DNA from 3 places in the Clostridium acetobutylicum ATCC 824 genome. Region 1 is predicted to be linked to each of the others. Evidence: riboswitches for the same ligand, from Rfam matches in the RefSeq annotation. Region 1 holds a riboswitch; each other region holds the start of a gene.

The links. A riboswitch is a leader RNA that binds a small molecule or an ion and turns the genes downstream of it on or off. The one in region 1 is predicted to bind lysine.
Region 2: another riboswitch for lysine. It lies ahead of lysA (diaminopimelate decarboxylase); the one in region 1 lies ahead of dapA (4-hydroxy-tetrahydrodipicolinate synthase).
Region 3: another riboswitch for lysine. It lies ahead of CA_RS17755 (amino acid permease); the one in region 1 lies ahead of dapA (4-hydroxy-tetrahydrodipicolinate synthase).

The regions. Positions count from the first base shown of each region.
Region 1 is NC_003030.1:3,797,074-3,803,572, forward strand. It holds gene CA_RS18495 (glycosyltransferase family 4 protein) at 1-761, opposite strand, end outside; gene CA_RS18500 (NAD(P)/FAD-dependent oxidoreductase) at 854-2,227, opposite strand; gene pgsA (CDP-diacylglycerol--glycerol-3-phosphate 3-phosphatidyltransferase) at 2,440-2,964, shown strand; gene rbr3B (NADH peroxidase) at 3,042-3,587, opposite strand; gene rbr3B (NADH peroxidase) at 3,662-4,207, opposite strand; lysine riboswitch at 4,564-4,736, shown strand; gene dapA (4-hydroxy-tetrahydrodipicolinate synthase) at 4,828-5,688, shown strand; gene CA_RS18530 (NUDIX hydrolase) at 5,791-6,399, shown strand; gene CA_RS18535 (HD domain-containing protein) at 6,414-6,499, shown strand, end outside.
Region 2 is NC_003030.1:699,034-705,532, forward strand. It holds gene CA_RS03285 (HelD family protein) at 1-675, shown strand, start outside; gene CA_RS03290 (FMN-dependent NADH-azoreductase) at 736-1,401, shown strand; gene CA_RS03295 (phosphatase PAP2 family protein) at 1,431-2,303, shown strand; gene CA_RS03300 (cation diffusion facilitator family transporter) at 2,359-3,543, opposite strand; gene CA_RS03305 (M18 family aminopeptidase) at 3,702-5,003, shown strand; lysine riboswitch at 5,167-5,352, shown strand; gene lysA (diaminopimelate decarboxylase) at 5,447-6,499, shown strand, end outside.
Region 3 is NC_003030.1:3,646,053-3,652,551, forward strand. It holds gene CA_RS17745 (MFS transporter) at 205-1,581, shown strand; gene CA_RS17750 (glycoside hydrolase family 43 protein) at 1,578-3,179, shown strand; gene CA_RS17755 (amino acid permease) at 3,256-4,623, opposite strand; lysine riboswitch at 4,932-5,107, opposite strand; gene CA_RS17760 (tRNA dihydrouridine synthase) at 5,139-6,074, opposite strand; gene CA_RS17765 (DUF1284 domain-containing protein) at 6,349-6,499, opposite strand, start outside.

The DNA of each region.
Region 1 (6,499 bases):
AGCTCTTTCAGCTGTGAAAGATATGGCCCTCCACCAACTATGAGGAGCTTAATATCCTTCAATTCATTTAAGCCCTTCTTAAATAAATTTATTATTTCATCTATATTTTTTTCTTCCGCTACCCTTCCAACATAAACTAAAATCTTATCTTTAGTTTTCCATCCGTAATGATTTAAAATTTTTTCTCTCTCTTTACTTGATAACTCCTTTTGAAAAGATTTTATATCTATTCCTGTTGGTACAATCTTTATATCTTTATAGACCTCGTACTCTCTAAGAACATTCTTTACCTTTTCAGTTGGAGCTATGATTTCGTCGAAGGTATTTAATAAAATTTTCAACAATTTAGCCATTGTACCTTTACGTATAACCTTACCACCTAAAAAGTATTTAAGATAATCTTCGTACATTGTGTGATAAGTATGAACCTGAGGTATATCAAGCTTTCTCTTTATATATTTAGCAACTAACATTGTAGAAAATTCTGTCTGCGAGTGTATAATCTCAGGTGACCATTCTACTATTTTACTTATTACTTTATTTCCAAATGGCTTCATTATTCTTGCATCTGGATATACTTTTACAAAGTGGGAATTTAAATAGTATATATCACCCTCTATATATTCTCTTCCGTTATAGGACAAGGTAAGAATTCTAACATCGTGCCCTGCCATTTTTAATTGCTTATATAAATTATTAGTTGATACCACAACTCCATTTATCATGGGGTAATAAGCATCTGTTGTTATTAAAATCTTCATTTTACCCTCCATTTTAGCTTTAATATATGAAGTGGTATGTTTTAGAAATATGTTTTAAGAATTACGTACTATAACTATACCTTATTTTTATTTTACCTATACTTCTCAGCAAGTATTCTTGCTATATAAACGCCACTTGCTGCAGCTTGGGATAGTGAGTGCGTAACCCCCGAACCATCTCCTAAAATATATAATCCCTTAATCTTTGTTTCTAGATTCTTATCTACTTCCACTTTAGAATTATAAAACTTAACTTCTACTCCGTAAAGAAGAGTATCCTCATTTGCTGTTCCTGGTGCAATATTATTTAATGCATATATCATTTCTATTATGTCGTCTAACTGTCTTTTAGGAATGACTAGCCCTAAATCGCCAGGAGTAGCCTTAAGAGTTGGGGTTGTAAAACTCTTCTCCATCCTATGTTCATTGGTTCTTCTTCCATTAACTAAATCACCAAATCTCTGAACAAGCACACCTCCTCCAAGCATATTACTCAGCCTCGCAATAGATGCACCGTATTCATTGCTATCCTCAAAAGGTTCAGTAAAATTATTCGTTACTAATAACGCAAAGTTAGTATTTTCTGTGCGAAGTTCTGGATTAGCATAACTATGGCCGTTAACTGTTATTATTCCATTTGTGTTTTCATTAACAACCTCACCATAAGGGTTCATACAAAATGTTCTTACCATATCATTATACTTCTTTGTTTTATAAACTATTTTGCTCTCGTAAACAGCATCTGTTATATGTGAAAACACTTCTGCAGGAAGTTCTACACGAACTCCTATATCCACCCTATTACTTTTGGTTTTTATTCCAACCTTAGCACACATATCAGATATCCATTTAGATCCAGAACGCCCTGTAGCTAAAATAAGCTCCTTAGAACTAAAGGTCTTATTAGAAGTCTCAATATTAAATAATTCATCACCTTTATATATATTTAAAACCTCTGTATCAAAGATTATATCCATTTTATCCTTTAAAAAATCAAAAATGTTTGCCATTATAATAAGATTTCTATCTGTTCCTAAATGTCTTACCTTTGCATCAAGTAAATGCAAGTCATATTGGAGAGCCTTTGCCTTTAGTTTAGAATTTTCAGTTGAATATAGCTTAGCATCTTCTCCCCCCATACTACATAGAACGCTGTCAACATAGTTCATTAAGTCTATTGCTTCTTCTGCTCCTACATACTTGTGAAGATCTCCCCCAAAATTATTTGTTATGTTATATTTACCATCGGATAAGCTTCCTGCTCCTCCGTAACCATTCATAATATTACATACGCTGCAATTTATACAAGCTTTTATTTTCTTTCCATCAATAGGGCACTTTCTTTTTTCTAAGCTATGTCCCTTTTCTATCATTAATATATTAACTTTCGGATTTTTCTTTACTAATTCATATGCAGTAAAAATACCGCTTGCCCCAGCTCCTACAATAATTACATCATAACTCATGTATAATCTTCCCCCTCCATTTTATGCCTCTATCTTTCATCTTAACAAAGCACTTTAATGTAGTCAAATAAACTTTTTGTTGAATTTAAACATTATTATTTGTAATAAACTATTGAAATTTTATTCATTTCGTGATAAAAAGTATTTATCCTCATATTTTAGTTTGTATATGTAAATAATATTCTAAGAAATATTAGCAAGAGGTGGTAAACATGAATATACCAAACTTACTCACCCTTTTCAGGTTTTTTTTAATACCGTGTTTTATATTTGCTTTTTTTTCTCGTTCAAATGATTCTTTAATTAATTCGGCAATAATATTTTTTATAGCTGGTTTTACTGATATATTAGATGGATATATCGCAAGAAAATTTAATGAAATAACTAAATATGGGACTGTAATGGATCCTCTAGCAGATAAACTCATGCTCTTAACAGTTCTATGTTGTTTAACTATAAAAGGCTACATACCATTATTAATATTGCTAATAATGCTAGCAAAAGAATTTTCTATGATTATAATAGGTGTATTTCTCTACGGTAAAAACATAATTATTCCTGCTAATATATGGGGTAAGTTATCAACCCTTATTTTTTATGTTGCTATTTTGTTTTTTACATTTAGCAAGTTCCTAGGAACTTATCTATTATACATAGCTATTCTTGGTGCTGTTGTTGCCTATATAAATTACTTTTTGATTTTTTTATCAAAATACAGACAAAATGCTACCAAATAAAAAGGTTTCTCACGGAAAGGAAGCGAGTTTTCACTGCTTTTCCAAGAGAAACCTTTTAACTTATATATTATTATTTCCTATTTGAAATATCTGTTTAATAAACCTCTGAAAGCAGAACCGTGTCTAGCTTCATCTTTGCACATTTCATGTACTGTATCATGAATAGCATCATAGTTAAGCTTTTTAGCTAAAGTTGCAAGCTCTTTCTTTCCTTCGCAAGCTCCTTTTTCAGCATCAACTCTCATTTGAAGATTTGTCTTAGTATCAGCTACTACAACTTCTCCTAAAAGTTCAGCAAACTTTGAAGCATGTTCAGCTTCTTCAAATGCAATTCTCTTATATGCTTCTGCAACTTCAGGGTATCCTTCTCTATCTGCTTGTCTTGCCATTGCAAGATACATGCCAACTTCTGTGCATTCTCCTGTAAAGTTAGCTCTTAAGCCTTCAAGAACTTCTTTATCTACACCCTTAGCAATTCCTATTTTATGCTCATCTGCCCAACCTTCGCCTTCATCTTTAACTTCTACAAATTTATCTTTTCCAGCACCACATACGGGGCATTTTTCTGGAGCATCCTCTCCTGTATAGATATATCCACAAACAACACATTTAAATTTTTTCATTTTCAATTTCCTCCTTTAATCTCTTTCACATAACTATTTTCATTTCACTCTTATATTTTTGCTAATCTTATTTTCTATTTAAAATATCTATTTAATAAACCTCTGAAAGCAGAACCGTGTCTAGCTTCATCTTTGCACATTTCATGTACTGTATCATGAATAGCATCATAGTTAAGCTTTTTAGCTAAAGTTGCAAGCTCTTTCTTTCCTTCGCAAGCTCCTTTTTCAGCATCAACTCTCATTTGAAGATTTGTCTTAGTATCAGCTACTACAACTTCTCCTAAAAGCTCAGCAAACTTTGAAGCATGTTCAGCTTCTTCAAATGCAATTCTCTTATATGCTTCTGCAACTTCAGGGTATCCTTCTCTATCTGCTTGTCTTGCCATTGCAAGATACATGCCAACTTCTGTGCATTCTCCTGTAAAGTTAGCTCTTAAGCCTTCAAGAACTTCTTTATCTACACCCTTAGCAACTCCTATTTTGTGCTCATCTGCCCAGCCTTCGCCTTCGTCTTTAACTTCTACAAATTTATCTTTTCCAGCACCACATACAGGGCATTTTTCTGGAGCATCCTCTCCTGTATAGATATATCCACAAACAACACATTTAAATTTTTTCATTTTTAATTTCCTCCTTTAATCTCTCTCATATATTTATATAGTATTTTAGTTTTATATATTATATTTATTACTTGCTCTCCATATTTTGCTAACTTCTCTTGACAATTGTTATTATATAATAATTATTATTTGTTTGCAATAGTTTTTTTAAATTTTTTCTAATTTTTTCTTTAAATATGTGTAATATATCGCTTATATGGTAATACATATTTAGCCTTTTCCCTGCTTATTGCCACACTTTACAAACTATTTACTAATAAAAAATATTACTAAATTTCACTATATCAACTTGTAAACTGTTTTAAAGTTGAAACTTAATTTAATGTATGATAAACTATTGATAAAATTAAATTCTTACCTAGGGTAAAGGTGCTGTAGTTATTATTATTTATTCTTAGCTGGCAAGCTTTGAGGGATAAAGAAAGGAATTGCAGCCGAAGAAGGATTTCCGGCAGGAACTTTTTCTGGTTTTGTATAAAATATATGCAGAACTGTCACTATTCTTTTATAGTGGAGAGCTACAAGGTGCACGTGAGATGTTTATAACAACAGCAAAGTGTTCCTTTGCTGTTAATTTTTTTGTACCAAATAAAGCCCCTGGTAAGGGAAAGAGGGATTAAATGAAAATCGAAGGTGTTTTAATACCATTAATTACTCCTTTTAAGGATGGCAAAGTAGATTTAGCTTCTTATGAAAAACTTATTAGGCACTATTCAAAAAAAGGAGTCGCTGGCTTTATGCCTCTTGCAACCACAGGCGAAACTCCTACATTATCAGATTATGAATACCAAAGCATATTAGAAAAAACTGTTGAATGCAATGAACTTAATCTTCCTATATATGTTGGTTTTGGCGGAAATAATACCGAAAAAATGACCAAGGATATCAAAATGCTTGATAAATATAATATTAAAGGTATTTTATCAGTATGTCCTTATTATAATAGACCTGACCAAAGGGGAATATACGAACATTTTAAAAGAATATCTGAATCAACTTCCTTAGATATAGTATTATACAATATACCTTACAGAACCGGAAGAAACATAGAAAATGACACTATAAGAAGGCTTTCTGAATTAGATAATATAGTTGGAGTAAAGGATGCTTGTGGTGATTTTACTCAAACCACAGAGCTTTTATTAAATCGTCCAGATAACTTTTCAATACTTACTGGCGAAGATGCCTTCTTCTACAGCACACTAATGCTTGGAGGAGATGGCGGTATAATGGCATCCGCTCACTTAAATACTGAAAAATACGTTGAAGTATTTAATAAATCTAAGCAAAATGACTATAAATCTGCTCTAGAAATCTGGAAACAAGTAGCTAACATGATTCCTCTGCTATTTGAAGAGCCAAATCCTGCACCAATAAAGTACTGTCTCTCAAAAACAGGAGTTATAGCTTCTGAAGCTTTAAGGTTGCCTCTAGTACCTATCTCAGAAAATCTAAAAGAAAAGTTAAATAAATTTTTATAATAGTTATCCACATTTATGCTAAAATAAGAGGTATAAATGTGGATTTTTTTTTATAAAAGTGGATAACTTTTAATATTTTAATTGAAATTGAAGGTGATTATAATGACAGAAAATAAAATACAAAAATTAACCCCTCTAGCAGAAACAAAATTTCTAAGTCTTTATGATATTGAATACAAAAATAAAAAACAAGATACAAGACACTGGACTGTAGCTTCAAGGAAAGATTACAAAGCTCTTAGTGATCAATATCTTAATGGTGCTGCTGAAAAAACCGATGCGGCAATAATTGCAGCTTTTCATGAAGATACACACAAAATAGTCTGCATAAAACAATTCAGAGTACCCTTAAACGACTATGTTTATGAGCTTCCCGCAGGACTTATAGACGCAGGTGAAGATTTTGAAGCAGCTGCTCGACGTGAGCTTAAAGAGGAAACAGGCCTTACACTTTTGGATATAAACTATGAAAAAAGTAAAAAGCGTGTTTATGCCTCTGCTGGCATGACTGATGAATCTGCAGCAATGATATTTTGCACCTGCAGTGGAACCTTATCAAAAGATTATCTTGAAGATGACGAAGATATAGAAGTTATGCTTCTTTCTAAAAATGAAGTAAAAAAATTATTAAATGACGATGTAAAAATGGATATGAGAGCTTTTATAACTCTTCAAGCTTTCACCGAACTCGGCGAAAAACTATTTAAATAGAAGGAGGTTATACTGTGATTGATATTGTAAGTAATGTTATTAAAGAAATGATATTATATTTTGATGGAGATGTACGACGCATAAACCATGCTTTAAAAGT
Region 2 (6,499 bases), 840 kb from region 1:
TTAGATGGAGTAAAACTTGAACGTGAGGTAAAGCATGTAGTTATAGATGAGGCACAGGATTATAGTAAACTGCAGTTTATTGTGATAAAGAAACTTACAAATTGTCTTGGCATGACTATTGTTGGAGATTCAAATCAAAGATTGATTCCAAAATTTGATGAAAAAATTGCTATGGAAAGAATGGATACTATCTTTGAAGATATGGATTTTGAAATGTTTAAGCTTGACAAAAGCTATAGATCAACTAAGGAAATAATGGAATACGCCAATAGATTTTTAAATGACACGAGTATAATTCCAATGGTTAGAAGTGGTGAGAAGGTTCAAAGTTTATCCATTAGCAGTGAAGATGAATTTGTAGATAGGGTTACTTATGCCATTGACGATATGAAAAAAGAAGGAATTGAAACAATAGGTGTAATATGTGAAAATATGCATGACACTAAATATTTCGGTGAACTACTAAAAAGCAAAAAGTATATAAATATAATAGAAAAAGAAAATCAAATTTATACAGGTGGAGAGACAGTTATGCCTTCTTATTTTGCTAAAGGATTAGAGTTCGATGGTGTAATTCTTGTAAGTAGAGAAAATAAAGAGAATAAAGATAGGGTTTTATATGTTATGGCTACTAGAGCTCTTCATAAATTGTATGATTTTCATATAGAGTTTTAAGGTGTACCTCCAGAATAATTTTTACCTTTAAGGGTAAAAATACTTTTGGAGGTGTTTTAAATGAAAAAGTTACTATATATTTCTGTGAATACAAAACCGGAAGGAATGTCCGCAAGTAAAACTGTAGGAAGAGAGTTTGTGGATAGATTTGTACAGAATTATCCAGAGTATCAGCTTATAGAACATGATATATGTAATGAATATATCCCCGAGCTAGATCATAGATTTTTAAATGATAATGGAGATATTGTATCAGGAAATGACTACAATTTATTAAGTGACAATGACAAAAAAATAGTGGATAGGATAAATGATCTTTGCAATGAATTTGTAAGTGCAGATGTATATGTAATTGCATATCCAATGTGGAGCTCTCTTTTTCCTCCAAGGCTTAAAATGTACATTGATTGTATTGTGCAAAATGGTAAGACTATAAAAATTTCAGAAGATGAATCTAGTGGACTCTTAAGCGATAAGGAGAGAAGTGTTCTTTGTATACAATCTTCTGGAGGTGTATATCCTAAGATAATTTCATGGAAAATAAATCATGGAATTAATTATCTTCATGATATTTTTAGACATTTAGGAATAAAAAAATTCGAAAAGCTTCTTGTTGAAGGAGTAGATGTTCAGGACATAGGAAAAGAAAAAGCCGTAGAAAAAGCTTTTGATGAAATTGATGAATTAATAGATAAAATGCAGGTTAGAGATTTTGTAAAGCAGTGAGTTAAGTATAATGAAATGGGGGGTTAAGATTGCTATTTAATATTTTAACTGGAGAGTATAATATAGTCATAATAAAATTTTTACAGCAATTCTCTAATCCCTTTTTAGATAAAATTGCCCAAGCGGTTACCATGACAGCAGAAGAATATTTTCTAGTTGGATTTATAGGAATAATATATTTATGTATAAATAAGAGGCTTGGATATATAATGGCATTAACAATCTTATTTAGCAGTACAATAAATTATTATGTCAAGTGTATTTTTAAGATAAAAAGACCTATAGGAACCCAAGGTGTGAGGTCTCTTAGACTTCAAACAGCAGATGGATATTCTTTTCCAAGTGGACATACCCAGGGGGCAGCTGTATTTTGGGGATGTTTGATCAAAAATATAAGAAATAGATATATAGATATGCTTGGTTATGTAATGATATTTTTAGTCGCTATTTCAAGAATTTATCTCGGAGTTCACAGACCAATAGATGTTATAGGTGGATTTGTATTTGGTATTTTGTGTGTAGGAATTTTTAATAGAGTATTTAGATTAAATGTATATAAGAAAAACTTACTTATATTTATTTTAGTGATTCTTCCAATGCTTACAATTACCATATATATAGGAGATTTTAAATTATATGAAGAATTGGGGTCTATTCTTGGGCTCATAAGTGGTCATAATATTCAGGAGAAATACATAAAGTTTAATCCTAAAACTAATATAAGAAACAATTTAATAAAAATTATTATAGCAGTCTTAGGAATTTTAATCTTGAAGAATATTTTAGATTTTATTTTTCCTCATACTAGATTAATTTCTTTTATAACTTATTTTTGTATTTTGTTTTGGATTACTACCGGTAACCTATGGATTATAAAGAAAATAGGATTGAATGGAGTTTAAAAAACTAATTAAAGGCTAGATCATAAATAACTTGATCTAGCCTTTAAAATTCTTACTAAATACCAGAATAATCTCTATCAACGGTAATTACGCAATCGTAATGAGGATGTCTCCTTATGATTTCACTTTTAATATCATCACCTAACTTACTGAGCTTTTTTTCAGATATATCAACATCAAAAGGAACAACGATATCAAAAATTAATTTCTTATCTTCACCATCACCAACTATTCTAAAATCATGAAAAGATTGAACCGATGGGAAATCCTTAAGTATCTTTGAAACATACCTTTTAGCTTCACTTACTTCTGGAGATCCTATTAAGAGAGGATCCATATGAATAACCACAAATATATCAAGCTCTTCTGATATCCTTTTTTCTGTTTCATCTATTTTGCTGTGCAGAGTCATAATAGGAATATTATATGGAACCTCAGCATGGAAAGAAATCATGGTTCTTCCGGGTCCATAATTATGAATTATAAGGTCATGTACTCCTAAAATAACATCGCACTTAAGAGCCATTTTTTTTATAGACTTTACAAGGTTAGGGTCAGGAGCTTGACCTAAAAGAGGATCTATTGTATCCTTCATTAAGTTTACGGCTGACCATATTATAAGAGCACCGATTAAAACACCTACATATCCATCTATAGATATAGTTGAAAAAGCGGATACTAAAAGTGATAAAATAACACTTGAAAGTATATATACATCGTTAAGCGCGTCAGCTCCAGATGCTTTTAGAGCTGAAGAGTTGATTTTTTTACCGATATTTTTGTTAAATAAGCTTAGCCATAATTTAAGAGGTATTGCAATTAGCATTATTATAAAAGAAATTAGATTAAAACTTACTGGCTCAGGTGATAGTATTCTTAAGAATGAGGTTTTTATGAATTCAACACCTACGAGCAAAATTATTGCAGATACCAGTAGGGCAGATAAATACTCTACTCTTCCATGACCAAATGGATGCTCTTTATCAGCAGGTTTATTTGATAGCTTAAAGCCTATAAGGGTTATAACAGAAGCACTGACATCTGCCAAATTATGAAAGGCATCAGCTATAACAGCTATACTATTTATAAATATTCCGATGGATAATTCTATAACAAACAGAATAAGATTTACTATAAGACCCATAATGCTGCTTAAAATACCGTAATTTTCTCTAACTTTTTTATTGCTTATATTGCTGTAATCTTTAATGAATTTTGAAACTATGAATTTAACAAGCACTTTATCACTCCCTACATGTATAAACATTATGATACCATAATTAAAACCATATTTATTATAACATATAATAATGATGTACTGGAAAAAAATAAATGCATTCTGTATACTATAAATAAGGAAAAATGATAATAATAATTTTATAATTGGAGGTGCGACTAATGAAAAATGAACTTGAGTTTGCAAAAAAACTAATAGATTTTATATATGATAGTCCATCACCATTTCATTCAGTTGACAATATTAAAAATACACTGATAGAGAATGGTTTTGCAGAGATTAAGGAAGAAAATAAATGGGAACTTAATAAAAATGGTAAGTATTTTGTAAAGAGAAATGATTCGGCTCTAATAGCATTTACTGTTGGGTCTGGCTTTGTTGCAAAAAAAGGGTTTAAAATAATAGGAGGACATACAGATTCACCCACGTTTAGGATAAAACCTAATCCTGAAATGGTTTCTGAAAATTCATATATAAAGCTCAATACAGAGGTATATGGAGGACCAATATTAAGCACATGGTTTGATAGACCCCTTTCTATAGCAGGAAGAGTTACAGTAAGAGGAAAAAGTGCTTTATTTCCGGAAACAAAACTATTGAATATAAAGAGACCTATACTTGTTATTCCTAATTTAGCTATACATATGAATAGAGATGTAAACAGCGGGTTTAAAATTAATCCACAAGTTGATACTCTACCTATTATAGGAATTATAAATGATAAATTTGAAAAAGAAAATTATCTTATGAAAATTATTGCAAGTGAACTTGGAGAAGATATTGAGAACATAATAGATTTCGATTTGTTTTTGTATGAATATGATAAGGGATGTATTATGGGAATAAATAATGAATTTATATCTAGCAGCAGATTAGATGATATGGAGATGGTTCACGCAGGATTAAATGCTTTAGTTAATGCTAAGTGTTCAGAAGCTACCAACGTTTTGGCTTGCTTTGATAATGAAGAGATAGGAAGTGCTACAAAGCAGGGAGCAGATTCACAGTTTTTGTCAGATATACTTGAGAGAATAGTTTTATCCTTTGGTGGAGATAGAGAGGATTTCTTTAGAGCACTTCATAATTCATTTATGATATCATCAGATTCGGCACATGCAGTTCATCCAAATAAAGGAGAAAAAGCAGATCCAATAACAAGGCCTCATATAAACGAAGGTCCAGTTATAAAGATAAGTGCGGCTCAAAAGTATACTTCAGATAGCAATTCAATAGCTGTTTATGAAGAGGTATGCAGGCTCTCAGGTGTTCCTTACCAAAAGTTTGTAAACAGATCAGATGAAAGAGGTGGAAGTACTATAGGACCAATAACAGCTACCCATACAGCTATAAGAACAGTAGATATAGGAACACCACTTCTAGCTATGCATTCAATAAGAGAGTTGTGCGGTACATTAGATCATATGTATGTAGAGAAGTCTTTTGAAGAGTTTTATAATTTATAAGCAATTAATATTGTATATTTAGTTTTTGTGTGATACAATTAAAAAAAATAATGTAGGAATAACTGTTACATTTTGTTTTATATAAGATTTCAGGATTATACTTATAACGGAAATACTTTATAAATCACAATGTTAATATTCCATTGCATTATATATATTAATAACCTTTTGTAGAGGTGCTTTAAGTCAAGAGTAACCGTTTGGAGTTGGCAAACTTAGATGAACGGTAAAAGGGGCTTTTAGCCGAAGCATTTAGATTGGCAGATTTATTTGCTGGCTTTTCATACAACATATGAATGGCTGTCACTTTATTAGTTAGTTATTAGGTAAGTGGAGCGCTACAAGGTACACAAGATTGCATTTATTAGCGGCAAGGGTGTTCCTTTGCCGCTTATTTTTATAAAGAATATTGTGGCGCAAAAAAAGATAAAGAGGTGTTTAAAGTGAAACTATTTGGCAGCATGCATGAAGAGAACAACGAATTATATATAGGGGGGATAAGCTCAAAAGAGCTCGCAAAGAAGTATGGAACTCCTCTTTATGTAATAGACGAGAAGCTAGTTAGACAAAATTGTAAAGAATATTATGAGAATTTCAAGGTTAAGGAGAAAAAAAATAGAGTTGCGTATGCGGGAAAGGCATTTTTACCAATTGCAATGTGTCAAATCATAAAAGAAGAAGGGCTTAGCTTAGATGTAGTTTCAGGGGGAGAGCTTTATACTGCTTATAAGGCAGGCTTTAACATGGAAAATGTACTCTTCCATGGAAACAACAAGACCATAGATGAGATGGAAATGGGGGTAAGATTAAATGTTGGAAGGTTTGTAGCGGACAATTTCTATGAGATAGAAAAAGTAAATGAAATAGCTAAAAAGATGGGTAAAGTACAGAAGGTATTTTTAAGAATAACACCAGGAATAGAAGCACACACCCATGAATATATAAAAACTGGACAAATTGATTCAAAGTTTGGTTTCACGCTAAGTAATGGGGATGCCCTTAAAGCTGTAAAAGAAGTTTTGAATTTTCAAAATGTTGAGTTATCTGGGCTGCACTGCCATATAGGATCTCAGATTTTTGATATAGCGCCTTATTTAGAAGAAACAAGAGTTATGCTGGCATTTATAAAGGAAATACAGAAAGAAACAAATTATGAAATAAAGGAGCTTGATTTGGGAGGTGGCTTTGGCATTTACTACACAGAAGTAGATAAGCCGAGAGGTGCTGAGGAATTCTGTAGTGCAATACTAAAAGAAGCAGAGGAAAGCTCAAAAAAACTAGGGGTAAAGTTGCCTAAACTAATAATAGAACCTGGAAGATCAATAATAGGAAATGCTGGATCAACTCTTTATACTGTAGGTTCTATAAAGGAAATACAGCATATGAGAAAATATGTATCTGTGGACGGTGGAATGACTGATAATATAAGACCTTCTCTTTATAATGCTGAATATGAGTGTGAAATTGCAAACAAATTTAATGCTTCTAAGGAAAAG
Region 3 (6,499 bases), 150 kb from region 1:
CTCATTTATGAATTTTATATACATAAATGAGCTTTAAATACTATCATCACAATTCTAAGGATACCTGATTTATTCTTTTTTATAGACTTAGGAAATTTTATAGTTCAAACTTTTTAAAGTGCTTTTTAAAAGTTATTGAAAAAGTTTGTATGCAATGATATAATTTAACATGTAAATAATTACAAAACACTAGAGGGGTTGATTATGATAGGAAGTTTTAAAATTAAAATGAGGGAAAAAATAGGCTATGCATCTGGAGATTTAGCAAGTAACTTGATATATCAAACCATTTCAATTTATTTGCTATTTTTCTATACTAACGTTTTCGGCTTATCTGCTGGTCAGGCCGGTGTAATGTTTCTTGTGGTAAGATTTATCGACGCAATTAATGACCCAATTATTGGAACTTTAGTCGACAAAACCAATACGCGTTTTGGAAGATTTAGACCATACTTATTATATGGAGCTGCTCCTTTTGCAGTTTTAGCTTTTCTGTGTTTTACCACTCCTAATTTTTCAGCAACAGGTAAATTAATTTACGCTTATGTTACTTACGTAGGCCTTTCAATTACTTATACTTGTATAAATGTTCCTTATGGTGCATTGACATCAGCTATTACAGATGATAATCAGGAAATTGTTAGCTTGACCTCAGTAAGAATGTTTTTTGCTAATCTAGGCGGTGTAATCGTTTCCTACTTTGTTCCTGTACTTTCGGCATATTTCACAAAATCATTTGGTCTTTCAGGTGGTTGGCAAATAACTATGAGTATTCTAGGTATAGCAGGTGCCTTCCTATTGCTATTTTGTTTTTCAAGTACTAAGGAAAGAGTAAAAAGCGTTAACCAAGATCATAAGATTAAATTCTCTGATCTCTTTGAACAATTCAAAACTAATAGACCTCTTATTGTATTAAGTATTTTCTTTGTACTGATATTTGGAATAAATTCAATTAATAGTTCAATAGGCATATATTACATTACCTATAACGTTGGTCGTGCTGACTTAGTACAATGGTATACGGTATTAGGGTCTCTCCCTGCATTTGTTTGTATACCACTAATACCAAAAATCAACAGAAAAATTGGAAAAAAGCCTTTATTAATTAGTTCTCTTTTAATAACAGTGCTTGGTACCTTATCTCTGTTAGTAATTCCAACTCATGCAGTAGCATTAATATTAGTTTCTCGTGTGATTACATCAATAGGTTCATTGACTGCCGGAGCATTTATGTGGTCATTAATTCCAGAAACAATTGAATATGGTGAATACACAACAGGAAAACGTTTAAGCGGCTTAATTTATGCTATTATCGGATTCTTTTTCAAGTGCGGAATGGCATTAGGCGGAGCTGTACCAGGAATAATACTCGGTAACTTTGGGTATGTAGCCAATAAAACCCAAACTCCTCATGCCCTAACGGGTATACTTCTAACTGCCACAGTCGTTCCTGCCGTACTCATGATATTAGCTTTAATAGATATTACCTTCTACAACTTAGATGATAAAAAATATAATCATATTATAGCTACTTTAAAAGAAAGAGCTAAATTAAATAGAGGGGAGAATTTAAATTTATGATTAAAAATCCAATTTTAAGAGGCTTCAATCCTGATCCAAGCATCTGTCGTGCTGACACCGATTATTACATTGCTACTTCAACCTTTGAATGGTTTCCTGGAGTTCAAATACATCATTCTAAGGATCTTGTTAACTGGCATCTTGTAGCACATCCTTTAAACAGAACTTCACTTTTAGATATGAAGGGTAATCCTAATTCAGGTGGGATATGGGCTCCTGATTTAAGTTATCATGACGGAAAATTTTGGCTCATATACACAGATGTAAAAGTAACTGATGGAATGTGGAAGGACTGTCACAACTATTTAACTACCTGTGAAAGTGTTGATGGTGTATGGAGCGATCCAATAACATTGAATGGTTCTGGTTTTGACGCCTCTTTATTCCATGATAATGATGGAAAGAAGTACCTTGTAAATATGTATTGGGATCAGAGAACTTACAATCATAATTTTTATGGAATTGTTCTTCAAGAGTATTCTGATAAAGAAAAGAAACTAATCGGTAAAGCTAAAATTATATATAAGGGCACTGATATTAAGTACACAGAAGGCCCTCATATTTATCATATTGGAGATTACTATTATCTATTTACTGCTGAAGGTGGCACAACCTATGAACATTCAGAAACAGTTGCACGTTCTAAAAATATAGATGGTCCTTACGAGATAGACCCTGAGTATCCTCTTTTAACTTCATGGCATGATCCACGAAACTCATTGCAAAAATGCGGTCATGCATCTCTTGTCCATACTCATACTGATGAATGGTACTTAGCCCATTTAGTAGGAAGACCTCTACCTGTTGGAAATCAACCAGTACTTGAACAAAGAGGCTACTGTCCACTTGGTCGCGAGACTTCTATACAAAGAATTGAATGGGTAGATAATTGGCCAAGAGTCGTTGGTGGTAAACAGGGGTCTGTTAATGTTGAAGCACCTAAAATTCCAGAAGTAAAGTGGGAGAAAACCTACGATGAAAAAGATAATTTCGACAGCGACAAATTAAATATTAACTTTCAATCCTTACGTATTCCTCTTACAGAAAATATAGCATCTTTAAAAGCCAAAAAAGGAAATTTGAGGTTATATGGTAAAGAATCTTTAACGTCAACCTTTACTCAAGCATTTATAGCAAGAAGATGGCAATCATTTAAATTTGATGCATCAACAAGTGTGTCATTTAGTCCTGATACTTTTCAGCAAGCAGCTGGATTAACCTGCTATTATAATACGGAAAATTGGTCTACTATACAGGTTACCTGGAATGAAGATAAAGGGCGTGTAATTGATATTGTTTGTTGTGATAATTTTCACTTTGATATGCCTTTAAAAAGCAATGTTATTCCAATTCCTAAAGATGTGGAGTATATTCACTTGAAAGTTGAAGTAAGAGTTGAAACATATCAGTACTCTTATTCTTTCGATGGGATAAACTGGTCAAAAGTTCCTGCTATTTTTGAATCGAGAAAGTTATCCGATGACTATGTACAAGGTGGCGGCTTTTTCACAGGAGCTTTTGTAGGAATTAACTGCATTGATATAACTGGAAATAATAAACCTGCTGACTTTGATTATTTTTGCTATAAAGAATTATAGATAAAACTCCTTAAACCGTAAAAATACCATACTGAAAATTAATTCAGCATGGTATTTTATTAAAATTATTGTTTTTTTACCTCTCTACATCAAGATCTACTTCTTTTAAGTCAACTACCTTTGTCTTGTGTTTAATCTTATATCCAATCCATAACGCAATAAATATTGGCAGTCCTATATAAGACGTTATTACTCCTGTCCAATCGATTTTATCAGCTTGGAAATAAGTAATTCCTTGACCTAAAATAACAACTACACATAAAGCTAATGCTATTACTGGTCCTATAGGAAATAACTTTGCCCTATAAATAAGCTTATTTAAATCACGTTTCTGAGCAACATATGCCTTACGAAATCTATAATGGCATACAGCTATACCTGCCCAAGCAAGGAAGCCTGCAAGTCCTGAAGCCGCAACAAGCCAAACATAAACAGTACTCTCAGCGTAAAGTCCAGTTAAGAAACATGCTGATGCTACGATAGTAGTTAATGCTAATGCATATACTGGAACACCTCTTGAATTAAGTTTCCCTAAGATTTTAGGTGCCTTTCCTTCTTTAGCCATTGCATAAAGCATTCTACTTGAGGCATACATACCTGAATTTCCACAGGATAGCACTGAAGTTAAAATTACTGCATTCATTATTGCTGCTGCAATTGGTATACCCGCTCTTTCAAATACCATTGTAAATGGACTTATCTTAACTCCTGCTTGTGTATAAGGAATTATCGCACTTACAACAAATATAGTTCCTAAATAGAAAATTAAAATTCTCCAGAATATCGTATTAATTGCTTTAGGTATGGACTTTTTAGGATTTTCACTTTCTCCAGCCGCAATACCAACAAGCTCCGTTCCCTGAAACGAGAAGCCTGCAATTAGAAATACCATAAAAATAGATTTTACGCCTCCAACAAACGGAGCATCTTTAATGGTAAAGTTTCTAAGTCCTATCTTATGTCCACCTATTATACCTAAAATTGTAGCAGTACCTACTATTAAGAATACAATTACAGTAATTACCTTAATTCCTGCAAACCAGTATTCAGATTCTCCGTACGCTTTTACAGATAACAAGTTAAGCGCAACTATTAATACAAGGAATAAAATGCTCCAGATAACAGCAGGAACACCTTTAAACCAAAACTTCATAGCCATTCCACCAGCCACCATTTCAGCTGCAACAGTAATAGCCCAGTTGTACCAATAATTCCAACCAAGTGCAAAACCTACGGATTCATCAACGAACTTCGAGGCATAGGTTTCAAATGAACCTGAAACTGGCATAAAAGTAGCCATTTCTCCTAACCCTGTCATTAAAAAATATACCATAACTCCTATACATGCGTATGCAACAAGTGCACCACCAGGACCTGCCTGATGAATTGTATCACCAAGTGCTATAAATATTCCTGTTCCTATGGCTCCACCCATAGCAATCATATTAAGATGCCTTGCTTTAAGGCTTCTTTTAACCTCATTTGAATTTGTTTCTTTTATAGTATCTATTTTTTCTTCCTCCTTATCGGTTATATTTCCGATAAGCGAACTAACTAAGTGAGATAAAAAATCAGATTGGCAGCACCGTTTGCCTTTTCACGTACTAGCAAATTAAAGGCAAGCTAAAGCATAAAATCTAAATGTAATTATTCGCATTTTATACTTTACTATAAATTAAAAAACGCCCTGAGACTACACTCAGGGCATTAAAACACATATTTAATAAAACAAATATACGTTGTTAATTCCACACCAATGATAGTTCTCCACAATTATACTTTGTGACAGTTTTGCACATATTTTATACAAACCCAGCAGTACAGCATTAAAGCATTAGCTATACGCTTCGGCAAAATTTCCTTTTAAACTGCTTCATAGTGCTTGTCTCCACAGTTCTACTCTTAAATTTTGCGCCTCTACCTCAGTTATTCACTTATTTTTTTAGTATACACTATACTTTAAATTAAGTCAAATTCTCCAAATAACGCTGATATAATAGCCTCATAGTCACGTAGTCTGTTTGCCTTTCGTATTTTCTTGGCAAATTTATCGCTATCCTTAAATAAATGTATCATATAAAACCAGATTTCCTTCATTTTAAATAGCACATTTTTTTCACCAGAGAGAATATCTTGATACTCTTCATAAATTGCATCATGAAATTTCTTTAATACCTCTTTCTCTAGGACATTATTGCTATTAATTTTCTTAATTATATTAGGATTTGAAATAATTCCTCGCCCTAACATAACTACACCTAAATTCGAAAATTCTTCTATGAGCTTAATATAGTCATTACTTTGAAAAATATCTCCATTGTAACACACTGTACTTTTACTTAACTCTAAGGCATCCTTAAACACCTTCATATTAGGTTTATTATTATAAAAATCTGTTTGTATTCTTGGATGTATGATAAGTTCTTCCAATGGATATTTATTAAATATTTTAATTAGTTCATAAAATTCATCCGGAGAATCTTTTCCAATTCTTGTTTTTATAGAAATCTTAGCAGGTGACTTTGAAAATATCTTCTCTAAAAATTCATCTAGCTCCTGCCTTTTTTTAAGAAATCCGGCACCTCTACCTTTTGATACAACTGTACCAGATGGGCAGCCCAAATTCAGATTAACTTCACTATAACCTAAATTCATTAATTTCTCTGTAGTGAAAATAAATTTATTCGCGTCATTAGTGAGTATTTGAGGTACTAAAAAGGTTACCTTGTTATTTTCCGGAAGTACATCCTTTAGTTCTCTTGAAGTTAAGCTTTTACTACTTGTAGGTACAATAAATGGTGTAAAGTATTTATCAATTCCACCAAAAAACTTCTCATATGCATTCCTATATATGTACCCAGTAATGCCTTCTAGTGGTGCAAAATAGTATTTCATATAATAAACTCTCCTCATACTGATTTTTAAGCAAATTCAAATATAGTTGTTTTTTAAGTTCGGTATCCATAATTATCTCCTCTGGTAGCCGTATAGAATAAGTATAACATAAGTATATGAAACGCTAAATAAACCTATATTCTTCTCTAAATTTGTTCATAAAAATCTAGAAATACGCACCTCCTATATACTTATAAGCAAAATAAATATTATACGTAAAAAAATCAGGTGCTACCTTCTTACAGTAATTACACCTGGCCTTTTAAACATAAATTTATAAACTTAGGATACTAGTTTTACATTTACTATTTTCGTACCACACACACTGACCACAAATATCCTTCATTACTCCTTCGTTTATATTTAACCTTAACTTATTTACGAGTTCATTATATGTATATATCTTTTGTTTTAATTTCAACACA